Regions from separate parts of the Nocardioides sp. Z40_12 genome, predicted to be linked through region 1. Evidence: predicted binding sites of a transcription regulator. Region 1 holds the regulator's gene; each other region holds the start of a gene.
What was found. Region 1 encodes LexA, which represses DNA repair genes until DNA is damaged. Its sites were predicted from a motif close to TCGAACANNTGTTCGA; they were not measured.

Region 1 (4,367 bases):
CTCGCCTCGCTGGGCGCCATGGCCTGCCTCTTCGTGGGGCTGATGCTCGCCTCCCGTCTGAGCGCGGCGCTCGGGCTGGCCAGAGAAGCTGCCGCCCACCGCTCCGAGCCGGAGGACCTCCCGGGGCCGGCCGAGCCCACGTCGGACCCGGCGCCCGCTCCCCCGGCCCGGGCAGCTCGGCCTCCGGGCGGTCGCCGGATCTCTCGCCGCTGACCTGCCCGACCGACGGCGGGCCCCACGACGATGCCCGCCCTTGGACACAGGGAGAGGCGGGGCCCGGCAGGGCCCCGCCTCTTGTCTTCCCCATCCGCCGGCCGGGGTCGAGGCGACCGGCGGAAACTATTCAGTTGTATCCACCGGCCGGGGTCGAAGCGACCGGTGGAGGCTGGAGGGGTGAGGCCAGCGGCTTCGTCACTCAGCGAGCGGGACGCGGAGCTTCTGGCCGATCGTGACCATTCCGGAGTCGAGGGCGTTGAGCCGCTCGATCTCCCCCATCACGGCGCGCACGTCACCGTCTTCGGCGATCGCGGCGGCGATGCCCCACAGGGTGTCGCCGTCCTCGACCATCACGATCTCGGTGGGCGCCGGCGTGCCCGACTCCTGCGTGGCGACAGAGCCGCCGCCCAGGAAGACTCCCGCGACGAGCACGAAGAGGAGAGCGGCGACGAAGACGACGACACGGCCGCGCCGGGTCAGGCGGACGCCGCCCCGCTCCGGTCGAACCTCCGCACGGGGCGCAGCAGGCCGCAGCTCACGGACGGGGGCGAGCTGGCGGGTGGGGGTGAGAGTCATCGTGCTCATCGGGACCTCCTGGGGAAGTGGCGGTCAGCCTGTGGGTGTTGCTGTCGAACTGATGTCTAACTGCGACCACCGACAGTCCTGACGAAGCACTGGGGCGATCCGTCTCGATCACACGTTCGATCGAACACATGTGCGACGTTAGATCAGGTGTTCGAACGAATCAAGGACCTGGCCGAACAATTGTTCGACGGCGTGTCGCCCCGCCGACCGGGCGGATACCCTCGCCACGTGCGCAGGCAGGACTGGACACGTGAGCGACGCGTCGTACGACGGGTGGTCGCCAACGCCGCCGCGCCGGACGCCGGCTCGCCCGAGGCAGTCTGGCCCGCCTCCGTCCCGGCGGTCGCCCAGGTGCTGCGCGAGGGACTCGAGATGGCCGAGGGCGTCACGCTGCTCGTCGGGGAGAACGGGTCCGGCAAGTCGACCCTGGTGGAGGCGGTGGCGATGGCGTTCGGCCTCGCGGCCGAGGGGGGCACCCGCAACGTGCAGGAGGGGACGCGTGCCACCGAGTCACCGCTGCATCAGTGGCTCGACCTGGAGAAGTCCCCGGGAGCCCCGCGCTGGGGGTTCTTCCTGCGCGCCGAGACGATGCACGGCTACTTCACCCGGCAGGAGGGGTTCGCCACCGGTCAGGACCCGCGCTACCACGAGATGAGCCACGGCGAGTCGTTCCTGGCCCTGCTGCGCTCCCGGTTCGACTCCCCCGGGCTCTACTGCCTCGACGAGCCGGAGGCGGCGCTGTCGTTCAGCGCCCAGATCGCCCTGGTGGCGACGCTGCACGAGCTGGCCGGCCGCGGAGCGCAGGTGCTGTGCGCCACCCACTCTCCCCTGGTGGCGGCCCTGCCCGGCGCCCGGCTCCTCGAGGTGGGGCCGTGGGGGATCCGGGAGACGACGTGGGACGAGCTGGAGCTGGTGAGCCACTGGCGGCGCTACCTGGACGCGCCGATGCAGTACCTGAGGCACGTCCTCGACTGAGGACCACCAACGCCGCGCCCGGTCGCCATCCGCCACAAAGCACAGTGATGTCATCAGTTTCAGGCATGCGGGTGTGATTCCCGCGCGAATAGCGTGGCTGCATGCGCGATCTCCTGACCACTCCCATGGAGACCATCGAGGCCGATCTCGAGGCCCTGGTCGTCACCATGGCGCAGTCCCCGGCCTTCAAGACCGTCGAAGAGCCGGACGCCACGGTCTACTGGTCCCACCTCCCGCTCGAGGTGTGCAACGTGATCGCCAACGCCCGGATCGCCTCGGCCGACGTCGCCGGGCGCATCCCCGAGCTCCTGGCGCCCTTCCTTGACCGAGGGCTCCCCTTCCAGTGGATGACCACCCCCGAGACCACCACCCCGGCACTGGAGGCCGCTCTGGCCCAGGCCGGCCTGGTGGCGACCGAGGCGGCGGCGATGCACGTCAACCTGGACCGGCCGATCGACCCCGAGGCCCCCGACGACGTCTACATCGACGTCGTGTGGCCCGACCACACCGAGCCCGTCGCGGCCACGATCTTCGCCGGGCTCGGCCTCCCGGCGCACGCCGGGGGCACCCACATGGACTTCCTGGACACGATGGACCCGGCCGACCACCAGTTCTTCATCGCGCGCAGCTCCTTCACCGGCGACCCCCAGGGCGCCGGGACCTCCCACCGCCGCGGGAACAGCGTGATGCTGGGCAACATCGTCACGCTCCCCCAGGCCCACGGGCGCGGCCTCGAGCGAGCCCTGGCCGGCACCATGATGAACCGGGCCCGGGAGACCGGCGCCGGCACCGCCACGGTGATCGCCGCCGAGGAGACCTACCAGGCCCTGGTGGACCTGGGCTTCCGTACCGGGTTCAACGTGGTCAGCTGGGTCTGCAGCCCCTGACCCTGAGCGACACGCCCGTTCGAACACCTGTTTGAACTCCGCCTCCTGGCGCACTACGGTGAGGTCACCGAGACCGCACCACCCCCAGGAGGCACCGCATGCCCAAGACGCGCGAGACGAGCGGCAAGGTCGTCCCGATGCCGGACGGGCCGCCGGACGCGACCGGGCTCACCCCGCGTCAGCAGCGGATCCTGCTCTCCATCAAGGACTCGCTCGAGCAGCGTGGCTACCCGCCGAGCATGCGCGAGATCGGCCGGGAGGTCGGCCTCACCAGCTCCAGCAGCGTCGCCCACCAGCTCAAGGTGCTGGAGGAGAAGGGCTACCTCAAGCGCGACCCCAACCGCCCTCGGGCCCTGGAGGTCTTCCTGCCCGAGGTGCTGGCCGCCCGCCGGGCGATGAGCAGCGCCGAGGAGTCGTCGTTCGACCCGACGGGCGTGGGCGACGCGGCGCCCGCCGCCCAGTACGTCCCGGTCCTCGGCCGGATCGCCGCCGGCGGGCCGATCCTGGCCGAGGAGCGCGTCGAGGACGTCTTCCCGCTCCCCAAGCAGCTCGTCGGCGACGGCACCCTCTTCCTCCTCGAGGTCTCGGGCGACTCGATGATCGACGCGGCCATCTGCAGCGGCGACTACGTGGTGATCCGGCAGCAGCCGGATGCCGCCAACGGCGAGATCGTGGCCGCGATGATCGACGGCGAGGCGACCGTCAAGACCTTCCAGCGCAAGGACGGCCAGGTCTGGCTGCTGCCCCACAACGACGCCTACGAGCCGATCGACGGCACCCACGCCACCATCCTCGGCAAGGTCACCGCGGTCCTGCGCCGCATGTGATCCTGGCCCGGGAGGTCAGGCTAAACTCGCGGCGATGCGACGGTCCCGAGCAGAGCCCCAGTCCTCACCGGCCCCGCCGCTCGCCGAGGGGGTCTCGCCGGAGGTGTTCCGCACCCGGCCCGACGACCGCTTCAAGCTGACGGCGGAGTCGAAGGACCTGCTCGACGCGCTCTCCCGGGCGAGCGCGGAGGCCGGCTGGGTCTCGGCGCTGGGCTACAACCTCACGATCAGCCACAGCCACCGCTTCGTCTGGTACCGGGTCGCCAAGGTCGCCACCCGCACCGTGCGGCACCACTTCGCCACCCACGAGGTCTCCCTCGACGTCGACCACGCGATGCGGGTGCGCTACCCGACGGCGCTCTTCGCCGACTACTTCGCCTTCGCCTTCGTCCGCGACCCGCTCGAGCGGTTCCTCTCGGCCTGGCAGGACAAGGTCGTCAACACGAACTACTTCAAGTTCGACGGCGACACCCACGCCCGGATGCAGCGGGTCGAGGAGTTCGCCCGGTGGACCGCCACCCACGACCTGCGCGCCGTCCCGGGCACCGACCAGCACCTGGCGCTGCAGACCCGACTGATCGACCTCGACCGGGTCGACTTCGTGGGACGGCTGGAGACCTTCGACCGCGACTTCGCCGAGGTCTGCGAGCGGGTCGGCGCGCCCGCCGTGCCCGCCCGCCCGCGCAACCAGACGGCCCCCGGCGGGCGTCGGCTCGACGTCTCGGACGAGCTCCGCGAGCTGGTCAGCGCGATGTACCGGCGCGACTACCAGATCCTCGGCTACTGAGCCCTACTCCCCGGCGGCCGCGGCCAGGCGGCTGAGCGCCTTGCGCACCACCTGCGGGTCGTGGGTCGTCCACATGGGCGGGAGGCTGGC
Region 2 (4,367 bases), on a different contig from region 1:
CCCGGCGCCCGGGACGGCGTGGGCCCCGGCCGCGTAGACGCCCGGGACCGGTGTCGTGGGACCGGGGCGGCGGCGTACGGTGCGGCGGCCCTGCCACCGCGGGCCGAGCGGCGAGCCGCCCCACTGCTCCAGCAGGTCGCCGGGACGGCGGTCCACCCGGACCACGACGGAGTCGCGGACGTCGAGGCCGCGCCGGGCCAGCACCTCCAGCACGTCCTCGCCGGCGACGCCGCGGTGCGAGACCGTCCAGGAGACGGCGCCCTCGGGGGCGCTGCCCCCCGGGCGGACCACGAGGTCCGGGTCGCCGTGCAGCACCAGGTCGTGGCCGAGCGGCGGCACGTCGCCGGCGAGGCCGAGGTGGACCACGGTGGGTGGCGCGGCGACCCGGGCCCGGGCGACCCGGCTGCGCAGGGCCGGGAGGTGGCCGGGATCGATCGCGCACACCACGGCGTCCGCGTCCAGGTCGCCGGCGGAGGTGGCCACCGCGACCGGCCGGCCGCCGCGCAGGACGACGTCGTGCGCGGTGGTGCCGAGCAGGACCTCGACCTTGCGGGTCGCCAGCCGGCGGGCCAGGGCCTCACCCACGGCCGCGAGGCCGCCGGGGACGGTCCAGGCGCCGAACTTGTGCTCCACGTAGGAGACGGTGCCCAGCCAGCTCGGCACCCGGCGCAGGGCGTGCCCGTCGGCGGTGAACGGGTGCCCGGCGACCAGCCGCAGCCGCTGCTCGCCCAGCACGGCGCGCAGTCGCCGGTCCAGCGACTCTCGCCGGCGCAGCAGGCGGACCGTCTCGCGCTCAGCCAGGGCGGGGTCCCACGGACGTTCGAGGTAGTCGCGGCGCAGCAGCTCCCACTCGCGGCCCAGCATGTCGACGTAGGCCGCCCACCGGCTGCCGAGGCCCGGGCCCAGCCGGTCGAAGGCCGCCTTCTGCTCGGCCCTCGAGCCCGCGGTGACCAGGACGCTGGTGCCGTCGGTGAAGCGGTGCTCGCGGACGGCCTCGACCGGGACGAGGTCCAGCTCTCGTTCCAGGGGGCGTCCGGTCTTGCGGAAGAGGTCGCGCAGCACGGCGGGCAGCAGGGTGGTGCTGGGGCCGGCGTCCCAGGTGTGGTCGCCGGCCCGCACCGTGGCGAGGGCGCCGCCCACGGCCTGGGACCGTTCCACCACCACCACCTGGTGGCCGAGCTTGGCCAGCCGGGCTGCGGTGGCGGCGCCCCCGAGGCCACCGCCGATCACGACCACGCGCATGGCCGCGAGGCTAGCTGTTCGGGACCCGGCGACCGGCGGGCGGCTCCTCCGCGGCGATCACCCGGGCCAGGGACTCGGGGTCGCGGCCCACCACCGTGGTCCCGTCGGCGGCGGTCAGGATCGGGCGCTGGATCGCCTGCGGGTGGGCGGCGAGCGCGGCCAGCCACCGCTCGCGGTGCTCGGGGTCGCGAGGAAGGTCGATGCCCGCCTCCCGCGCCTCACGGGGCCGGGCCAGGTGCCACGGCTCGACCCCGAGGCGCGCCGTCACGTCGGCGATCTCCTCGGCGGTGGGGGGCTGGTCCAGGTAGCGCCGGACGGTTGCCTCGATGCCGGCCTCGTCGAGCGCCGCGGCCGCGGTCCGGCACTTGCTGCAGGCGGGGTTGAGCCAGATCTCCATCAGAGGACCCCGGCCCGCCGGGCGCCGGCGGCCTCGGGGAGGAGGGTGTCGGCGCCCGCCCCTGCCCCGCCGGTACGGTTGCGGCGCGCGTGCTCGTCCCGGAACGCCGTGATGGATGCGTGCTCGGTCGCCATGACCGCGACCTTAGCCAGTGCCGTCCTCCCGGCTCGCCCGGCGGGGGCGGTGCGTCCCGTCCAGCCCGACCCTTGCAGGGAGTCACATGATCGTCCGGCCTACCTCGGTGGTCCTCGCCACCCGCGTCGCCCTGGCCCTGCTGGTGATGGCGGGGATCACCACCGTGCTGACCTGGTGGCGGCGCGAGGACCTGCTCACCTCCTGGGCCGAGGGCAACGCCGGGGCCCGGGTGATCCTCCGCCAGGGCGGCCTGGTGGCGGTGGAGGCCTCGCTGGCGGTGCCGGCCCTCGTGCCGGTGGCGGTCACCTCCTTCGTCGTCCTGGCCATGCTGGTGGGCGTGCTGCTCGCCTTCTTCGTCGAGGGCTTCGGCTGGGCCCGGCTCTCGCTCGCGGTGATCGCCCTCTTCGGGATCTTCCTCGCGGTGCTGTGCGTGGCCAGCGGGATCCCGACCCTCTTCGTGGTGATGTCGGTGCTGATGATCGGGCTCTGCCTGGCCCTGCTGGTCCTCCTCTTCCACAAGGACACCAACCGGTTCATCCGGGAGGTCTGAGCCTCCTCGGCCCCGGACGTCGAGCCTCTCGGGTCCAGACGTTGACCCGTTGTCGGGGGAGAGGTGTACCTTGGTCCCGTTCGAACAAATGTTCGAAGGCGGACCCGGTGGCGGTGCCTCGACCCCACCGGCACCGGGTCCGGCAGGTGGGTCGAGCGACGCTTCCGAGGAGGAGCCATGAGGCGGTACGACGATCCCGTGGACGTGCGCAGGGGCCCGGTGCCCGGCAGTGGTGAGGAGGCCCCGGAGCAGTTCCTGTGGCGGGGGAGGCTGTGGAAGGTCCGGGCCGTGGTGGCCCACTGGGTGGAGACGCCGCCCTGGTGGCACTCCGCGACCGCCACCGTCCTGGCGGCGGGAGGCGCGCCGGCTCCGGGTGCCCCGCAGGCCGACCTGCTGACGGAGCGCCAGATCTGGCGCGTCGAGGCCGGTCGCGGCCCCCTCGGCGAGGGATCGGCCGGGGGAGTCTTCGACCTCTCCTTCGACGGCAGCGACGGCCGCTGGCAGCTCGTCGGGTGCGTGGACTGAGATGACGGATCCCACGAGGCCCACCAACCCCTACCTGCTGCCCGCCACCACCCACTCCTACCTCGCCCGAGCGGCGGAGTCGCTGCAGGAGGCGATGCTCGCCCGCGACGTGCCGAGCCGCTACGCCTGCGCCCACGTCGCCGCCCTCCGGGCGGCGGCCGCCCTGCTGGCCGCCCGCGCCCACCCCGCCGCTGGGGCCCGGCGCCGCCAGAAGAACGCGTGGGTGCTGCTCAGCGAGGTGGCACCGGAGCTCACGGAGTGGGCGACCTTCTTCGCCGCGGGTGCCGGCAAGCGGGCGGCGGCCGAGGCGGGCTCCGCCCGCGCGGTGAGCGAGCGGGAGGCGGACGACCTGGTGCGCGACGCGGACCGCTTCCTGGCGGTCGTCGAGTCGACGCTGGGCCTGGTGCCGCACACCGCGGCCCCGGGTCGTCTGCTGGCTGCGACAGGGCCGGGCGGTCGGGCCGGTGTCGCCTGATCCCTTCGCCCACCTCCACGTCGCCTCCGGGTACTCCCTCCAGTACGGCGCCTCGCACCCGGGTGGGCTGGTCGAGCGGGCCGCCGACCACGGGATGGACCTGCTGGCCCTCACCGACCGCGACGGCACCTACGGTGCGGTGAAGTTCGCCAAGGCGTGCGCGGCGGCGGGCATCAGCCCGGTGCTGGGCGTCGACCTGGCGGTGGAGCCACCCGGCGTCCCCGGGCGCCCCACCGGTCCGCGCCGCCGCACGCCGGTACGGGGCGGAGCCTTCCGGGAGGAGGGGCGGCCTCGCGTCACCCTGCTCGCCGAGGGCCGGGCCGGCTGGACGGCGTTGTGCCGCCTGGTCTCCTCGGTCCACCTCGCCGGCGAGCGCGGGCGGCCGGTGGCGACCCCCGACCTGCTGGCGCCCCACCTCGCCGAGGGGCGGCTGCTGGTGCTGCTGGGGCCCACCTCCGAGCTGGGCCTCGAGGTGGCCCGGCACCGCGACGACCTGGCCCGCGAGGTCGTGGCCTCCTGGCTGCGGCTGGTGCCCCGGGAGAACCTGCTGGTCGAGCTGGTCTCCCACCGCCTCCCCGGCTCCGGGGGCGGGTGGGGGCCCGGGTCGACCCCGCACGCGGCCCGGATGGCCGGGCTCTCCCGGGAGCTGGGCCTGGGTGCCGTCCTCACCAACGCGGTCCGCTACGCCGACCGCGCCGACGCCCCGACCGTGGATGTCCTCGACGCGGCCCGGCGGCTGGTGCCGCTGGACCGCCGGCACGTCGACCGGGGCAACGCCGAGGGCTTCCTCAAGTCCGGCCGGCAGATGCGGGAGGTGGCCGAGGAGGTCTGCCGGAACGCCGGCCTGGGGCCGCGCGAGGTCGACCGGCTGCTCGCCGGGACCCGTGCCGTGGCCGAGCGCTGTGCGCTCGACCCGGGCGCCGACCTGGGGATCGGGGAGGTCCACTTCCCCGAGCTGGAGACGGCGGCCGGGGCCGGCGAGCCGGTGGCCCGGCTCGCCGGAGAGACCCGAGCCGACGCCGCGCTCCGGGTCCGGTGCGAGT
Region 3 (4,367 bases), on a different contig from region 1:
GCTCGCAGACGTCGGAATAGCCCTGGCTCGCCAGTCCCATCGCGGAGTTGAACCGGGAGCGCTGGTTCTCCACCGCGACCATCATCGTCAGCTCCACGACCGCCGCGTGCCCCAGCGCCCGGCCCAGACCGGCGACCATCTCGTCGGTCACGGTCGGCGGGGTGGCCGTCATCGCCTCGGCGTAGGCCATCACGTCGCGCTCGAGCGAGGAGAAGACCTCGGACTCCCGCCAGCGCGGCACCTCGCGGACCTTCGCCAGGTCGAGACCGTCCTCGCGGGCCATGAAGTAGCCGAAGTCGAGGCACCAGGAGCAGCCGATGCTGCCCGCGGAGGCCATCACCGCATAGGTCTTGAGGTGGGCGTCGAGCGCCGACCACGACGCGACCTTGCGCTCGAAACCGAAGATCGTCCTCGTCACCGCCCGGTTGTGCCAGAGCACGTAGGCGCTGTCGGGCACCTTGCCCCACATCCGCCGAGCGATACGGGTCATCACCGCGCCGTAGGCGCCGTCGGGTCGGGCCTGCGGGATCCGGAAGCTGCTGGACATCTCTCCTCCATCTGCTGAGCACCCTGCCGGTGCCGGGCTGTCGACATGGAGACACCGCCCACGGTCGATCTGTGACAGGTCGACGGCTATCTGCGTCGGGCATAGCGGATATCGCCGTTGGGGAGGCGCTTGGTCAGGTAGCGGTCGTCGTGGATGCGGTGATGGTGGTGCGAACAGAGCAGGAGTCCGTTGTCGAGGTCCGTGGGGCCCCACCGGATCCAGGGAGTGAGGTGGTGGGCCTCGCACCAGGTGGCGGGGATGGTGCACCCCTCGGCTCGGCAGTGCCGGTCGCGCAGGGCGAGGGCCTTGCGTTGGCCCGGGGAGAAGAGCCGGGCGGTGCGGCCGAGGTCGAGGGGCTCGGACCGGGTGCCGAGGACGGCGGGGACCAGGTCGGCGGTGCAGGCGAGCCGGCGCACCTGACCGGCACTGATCGCCTGCCCGTCGGCCAGGGTGCCCGCACCCAGGCCCTCGAGAAGGTCCGAGAGCTGCATCGTGATGACGAGCTGGGTGGCGTTCCCGCCGTGGATCGGCAGCCGGCCGGGGTCGAGCCCCTCGAGCAGGGAGCAGAAGGCCTGGCCGAGCCGCAGGTCGTAGGGCAGCCGCTCCCCGGTGCCGTCGCTCGCTCCTCCACGCGGGTTGGTGAACGCCTCCAAGGTAGTGACCAGCCGGGCCGCGACGTGGTCCGGGACGCGGGCCTTGACCAGCGTGGTCCCGTCGCCGAGGCTCTGGGTGGACAGGGTCGTGACGCGTCGGGCGTGGCGATCCTCGTCGGCCAGTTTCTTGCCCTCAGCATCCTCGTCGAGGTGCGGGGCGATGACGTGGAGGATCTTCGCGCCGATCCGGGCCAGGTCACGCGGCCCGAAGGTCGCGGCCTCCCGGAGCAGGTGCTCCTGGGCCAGGGAAAGCACCTCGGCCCGACGATCGGGCGTGAGGGCCGGGCTGATCCGGGGGTCGGCGGCGAGGTCGCCGAGCACGCGGTCGAGGTCGTCCAGCGCCCGGGCGATCACCTGTCCCTGGTCGGTGTTGACCGCACCCGTCTCCAGGGCGGCGCCGAGGTCGTGCCACCGCTCGTCGCAGGCCCGGGCGAGGCGTAGGAGCCGACGGTGGTGGTGCCGGTCGCGGCGGGTCCGGTGAAGGAGCCAGGACGCGACGTCGCGGTGACCTTCAGCGGCCGCGACGTCCTCGGAGGCCGCGACGACCCGGGTCTGGAGTGCGGTCACCCTGGACACCAACCGGTCCAGGACCACCAGCGCCTCGCGCTTCGCGGCGACGCTCATGAAGACCGGATCCAGGACGGCCACCTCGCTGAGCGCCGCCTCGATCACCGCCGCGCAGCCCAGGACGGGGTGCGTCTCCTCGGGGATCACCGGCCGGCTCATACCCACAACCTACGGAGGACCACCGACAGTTCTGGACTGTATTCGATAGCATGTGCGATAACTAGCCGGCCACTTTCCCGGGGCCCCCGGCGCTGAGAAGCTCCTGGCCAGCTCACGGCAGATCGTCGACTTGTGCTCCCCCACGATCGAGGCGATCTGCCCCTGCGACAACCAAGAGTGGGTGTACATGCGCCGCGAAACCGTCGACTGAGAACCTCCGGATCTGCCGCGATGAGTGCGGTTCGCATGAGCGCGTCAGGCGGCTGCCGGGACACACCCAGCTGGAGGAGCCGTGACCAGCCGGCAGGGAGCGGTCAGTCCAGTCGGCGCAGGAAGAGCTCCGTCGCCTCGGCCACGGCGTACTGGATCTCCGCCGACCGCACCGCGTCCCGGGTGCTCATCGAGTGGTCCGCCCCCGGGATCTCCAGGACGTCGTGACCGCTGCGCACCAGCTCGGCCGCCACGTCGGCGTCCCAGGCCTCGTCGGCCAGCCCTCCGACCAGCATCTGTCGCCCGGTGTTGGAGGCGATCGCCTCCGCCACCTCCGGCCGCGTCAGCAGCGGGGTGAGCCAGAGGGCGTCGAGGCCGCGCTCCGCGGCGTACGACGCGGCGAAGGTGCCGAGCGACTTGCCGACCACGAGCACCCGGCCGTCCCCCGCTCCGACCACTCCTTCCTCGGCCAGCCCTTCCTCGACCAGCGCCTCCTCGACGTGCCGCCGCACCCAGGCCTCGGGCGCGTCGTTGTCGGCCGGGGTCATCGCCGTGGTGTCCCACCAGACCTGCCGCACGGTGAAGCCGTGCTGCAGCAGCGCACGGCGGGCGAACTCCAGCAGCGGGGCGCTGGGGGCGTAGGCGCGCCCCGGCAGGACCAGCGCCAGCCCCCGGCTCGGGCCCTCCGGCTCCCACCGGACGGGCAGCCCGCCGAAGGTCATCGGTCGACCCCCACGGCCTCGTCGGCCAGCAGCTCCTCAGAGCGCAGCAGGACGCGCGGGATGCCGAAGGCGTCGACCAGGTCGACCGCGATCGGACGGATCTTGCGGCACAGGCTGGTGACCTCGCGGGTGATCGCCTTGCTCCGGGCGATGGAGAGCCGGCCGTGCTCCATGAACCAGGCCCGGTCGGCCTCGATGCGGGAGAGGGCGTAGAGGTCGCAGAGCAGGTTGAGCGCGACCTTGTTGTCACCCTCGGGCAGCTCGGCGGCCTTGGTCACGAACGCCTCGAGGACCAGCCGCTCCACGTGGGCGCGGGCGGTGGCGATCACGTGGTCCTGGACGCGGGAGAAGACCTCGCCGGGGTTGCCGCCCCCGTCGACCCCCGCCTTGAGGCGCCGGGCCACCCCGCCGAGCATGTGCTCCTCGCGGAAGCGGAGCATCGCCAGCTGGTAGTTGGGGTCGAGCAGGCCGGCCTCCTGGTCCCACTCGTCACCGCCGGGCAGCACGTCCTTGATCCGCTCGAGCAGCTTGTGGACCGCGCTCTTCTCCAGCACCGTCTCGACGGCGAGGCCGGTGACGAAGCGGACCATCCCGAACTGGTCCATCTCCTCGAACTCGCCGGCGTAGTCGGTGAGCAGGCCCTTGGCGACCAGCTGGAGCAGGACGTGGTTGTCGCCCTCGAAGGTGGTGAAGACGTCGGTGTCGGCCTTGAGGGCGTGGAACCGGTTGGTCGACAGGTAGCCCGCACCGCCGCAGGCCTCGCGGCACTCCTGGATGGTGCGGGTGGCGTGCCAGGTGCCGTAGGCCTTGGTGCCCGCGGCCCGCGACTCCAGCAGCCGCCGGGTCTCCGGGTCGTCGGTGATGCCGGAGAAGACGTCGTGGAGCTGGCCGGCGACCACCTCCTGGGCGAAGTGCATGGCGTAGTTCTCCGCGAGCAGCGGCAGCAGCCGGCGCTGGTGCATGCCGTAGTCGAGGAGGAGCTGCTCGCTGTCGGGGTCGGCGGCCTCGAACTGGCGCCGCTTGTCGGCGTACTTCACGGCGATGGCCAGCGCCACCTTGGCGGCGTTGATCGCCGCGCCGCCGACCGAGACGCGACCCTGCACGAGGGTGCCCAGCATGGTGAAGAAGCGCCGGCCGGGGCTCTCGATCGGGCTGCTGTAGACGCCGTCCTCGCTGACCTCGGCGAACTTGTTGAGCAGGTTGGCGCGGGGCACCCGGACGCCGTCGAACCAGAAGCGTCCGTTGTCGACGCCGTTGAGCCCCATCTTGGCGCCGCAGTCCTCGATCCGGACGCCGGGAGCGGGCTCGCCGTCGACCCGGACGGGGACGACGAAGGCGTGCACGCCGTGCCGCTCGCCGGCCACCTCGAGCTGGGCGAAGACCACGGCCAGCTCGGCGTGCCGGGCGGCGTTGCCGATGTAGTCCTTGCGGGAGGCCTCGTCGGGGGTGGTGATCACGAACTCGGCCGTCTCGGGGTCGTAGACCGCGACGGTGCCCAGCGCCTGCACG

Region 2: a site for LexA is predicted at 2,405-2,420, ahead of AC4BG9_RS05170 (DUF6504 family protein). Genes of this name have one in related genera too.
Region 3: a site for LexA is predicted at 1,969-1,984, ahead of AC4BG9_RS07335 (HNH endonuclease signature motif containing protein). Genes of this name have one in related genera too.

Annotation. Positions count from the first base shown of each region.
Region 1 is NZ_JBZAJA010000001.1:578,687-583,053, forward strand. It holds gene AC4BG9_RS02735 (hypothetical protein) at 1-213, shown strand, start outside; gene AC4BG9_RS02740 (LysM peptidoglycan-binding domain-containing protein) at 412-801, opposite strand; gene AC4BG9_RS02745 (AAA family ATPase) at 1,030-1,776, shown strand; gene AC4BG9_RS02750 (GNAT family N-acetyltransferase) at 1,878-2,663, shown strand; gene lexA (transcriptional repressor LexA) at 2,762-3,490, shown strand; gene AC4BG9_RS02760 (sulfotransferase family 2 domain-containing protein) at 3,525-4,277, shown strand; gene AC4BG9_RS02765 (ATP-dependent DNA helicase) at 4,281-4,367, opposite strand, start outside.
Region 2 is NZ_JBZAJA010000002.1:399,539-403,905, forward strand. It holds gene AC4BG9_RS05150 (phytoene desaturase family protein) at 1-1,242, opposite strand, end outside; gene AC4BG9_RS05155 (ArsC/Spx/MgsR family protein) at 1,253-1,639, opposite strand; gene AC4BG9_RS05160 (hypothetical protein) at 1,639-1,773, opposite strand; gene AC4BG9_RS05165 (hypothetical protein) at 1,860-2,324, shown strand; gene AC4BG9_RS05170 (DUF6504 family protein) at 2,502-2,849, shown strand; gene AC4BG9_RS05175 (SAV_6107 family HEPN domain-containing protein) at 2,851-3,324, shown strand; gene AC4BG9_RS05180 (DNA polymerase III subunit alpha) at 3,314-4,367, shown strand, end outside.
Region 3 is NZ_JBZAJA010000003.1:210,066-214,432, forward strand. It holds gene AC4BG9_RS07330 (carboxymuconolactone decarboxylase family protein) at 1-547, opposite strand, end outside; gene AC4BG9_RS07335 (HNH endonuclease signature motif containing protein) at 634-1,926, opposite strand; gene AC4BG9_RS07340 (hypothetical protein) at 2,241-2,858, opposite strand; gene AC4BG9_RS07345 (acyl-CoA dehydrogenase family protein) at 2,855-4,367, opposite strand, start outside.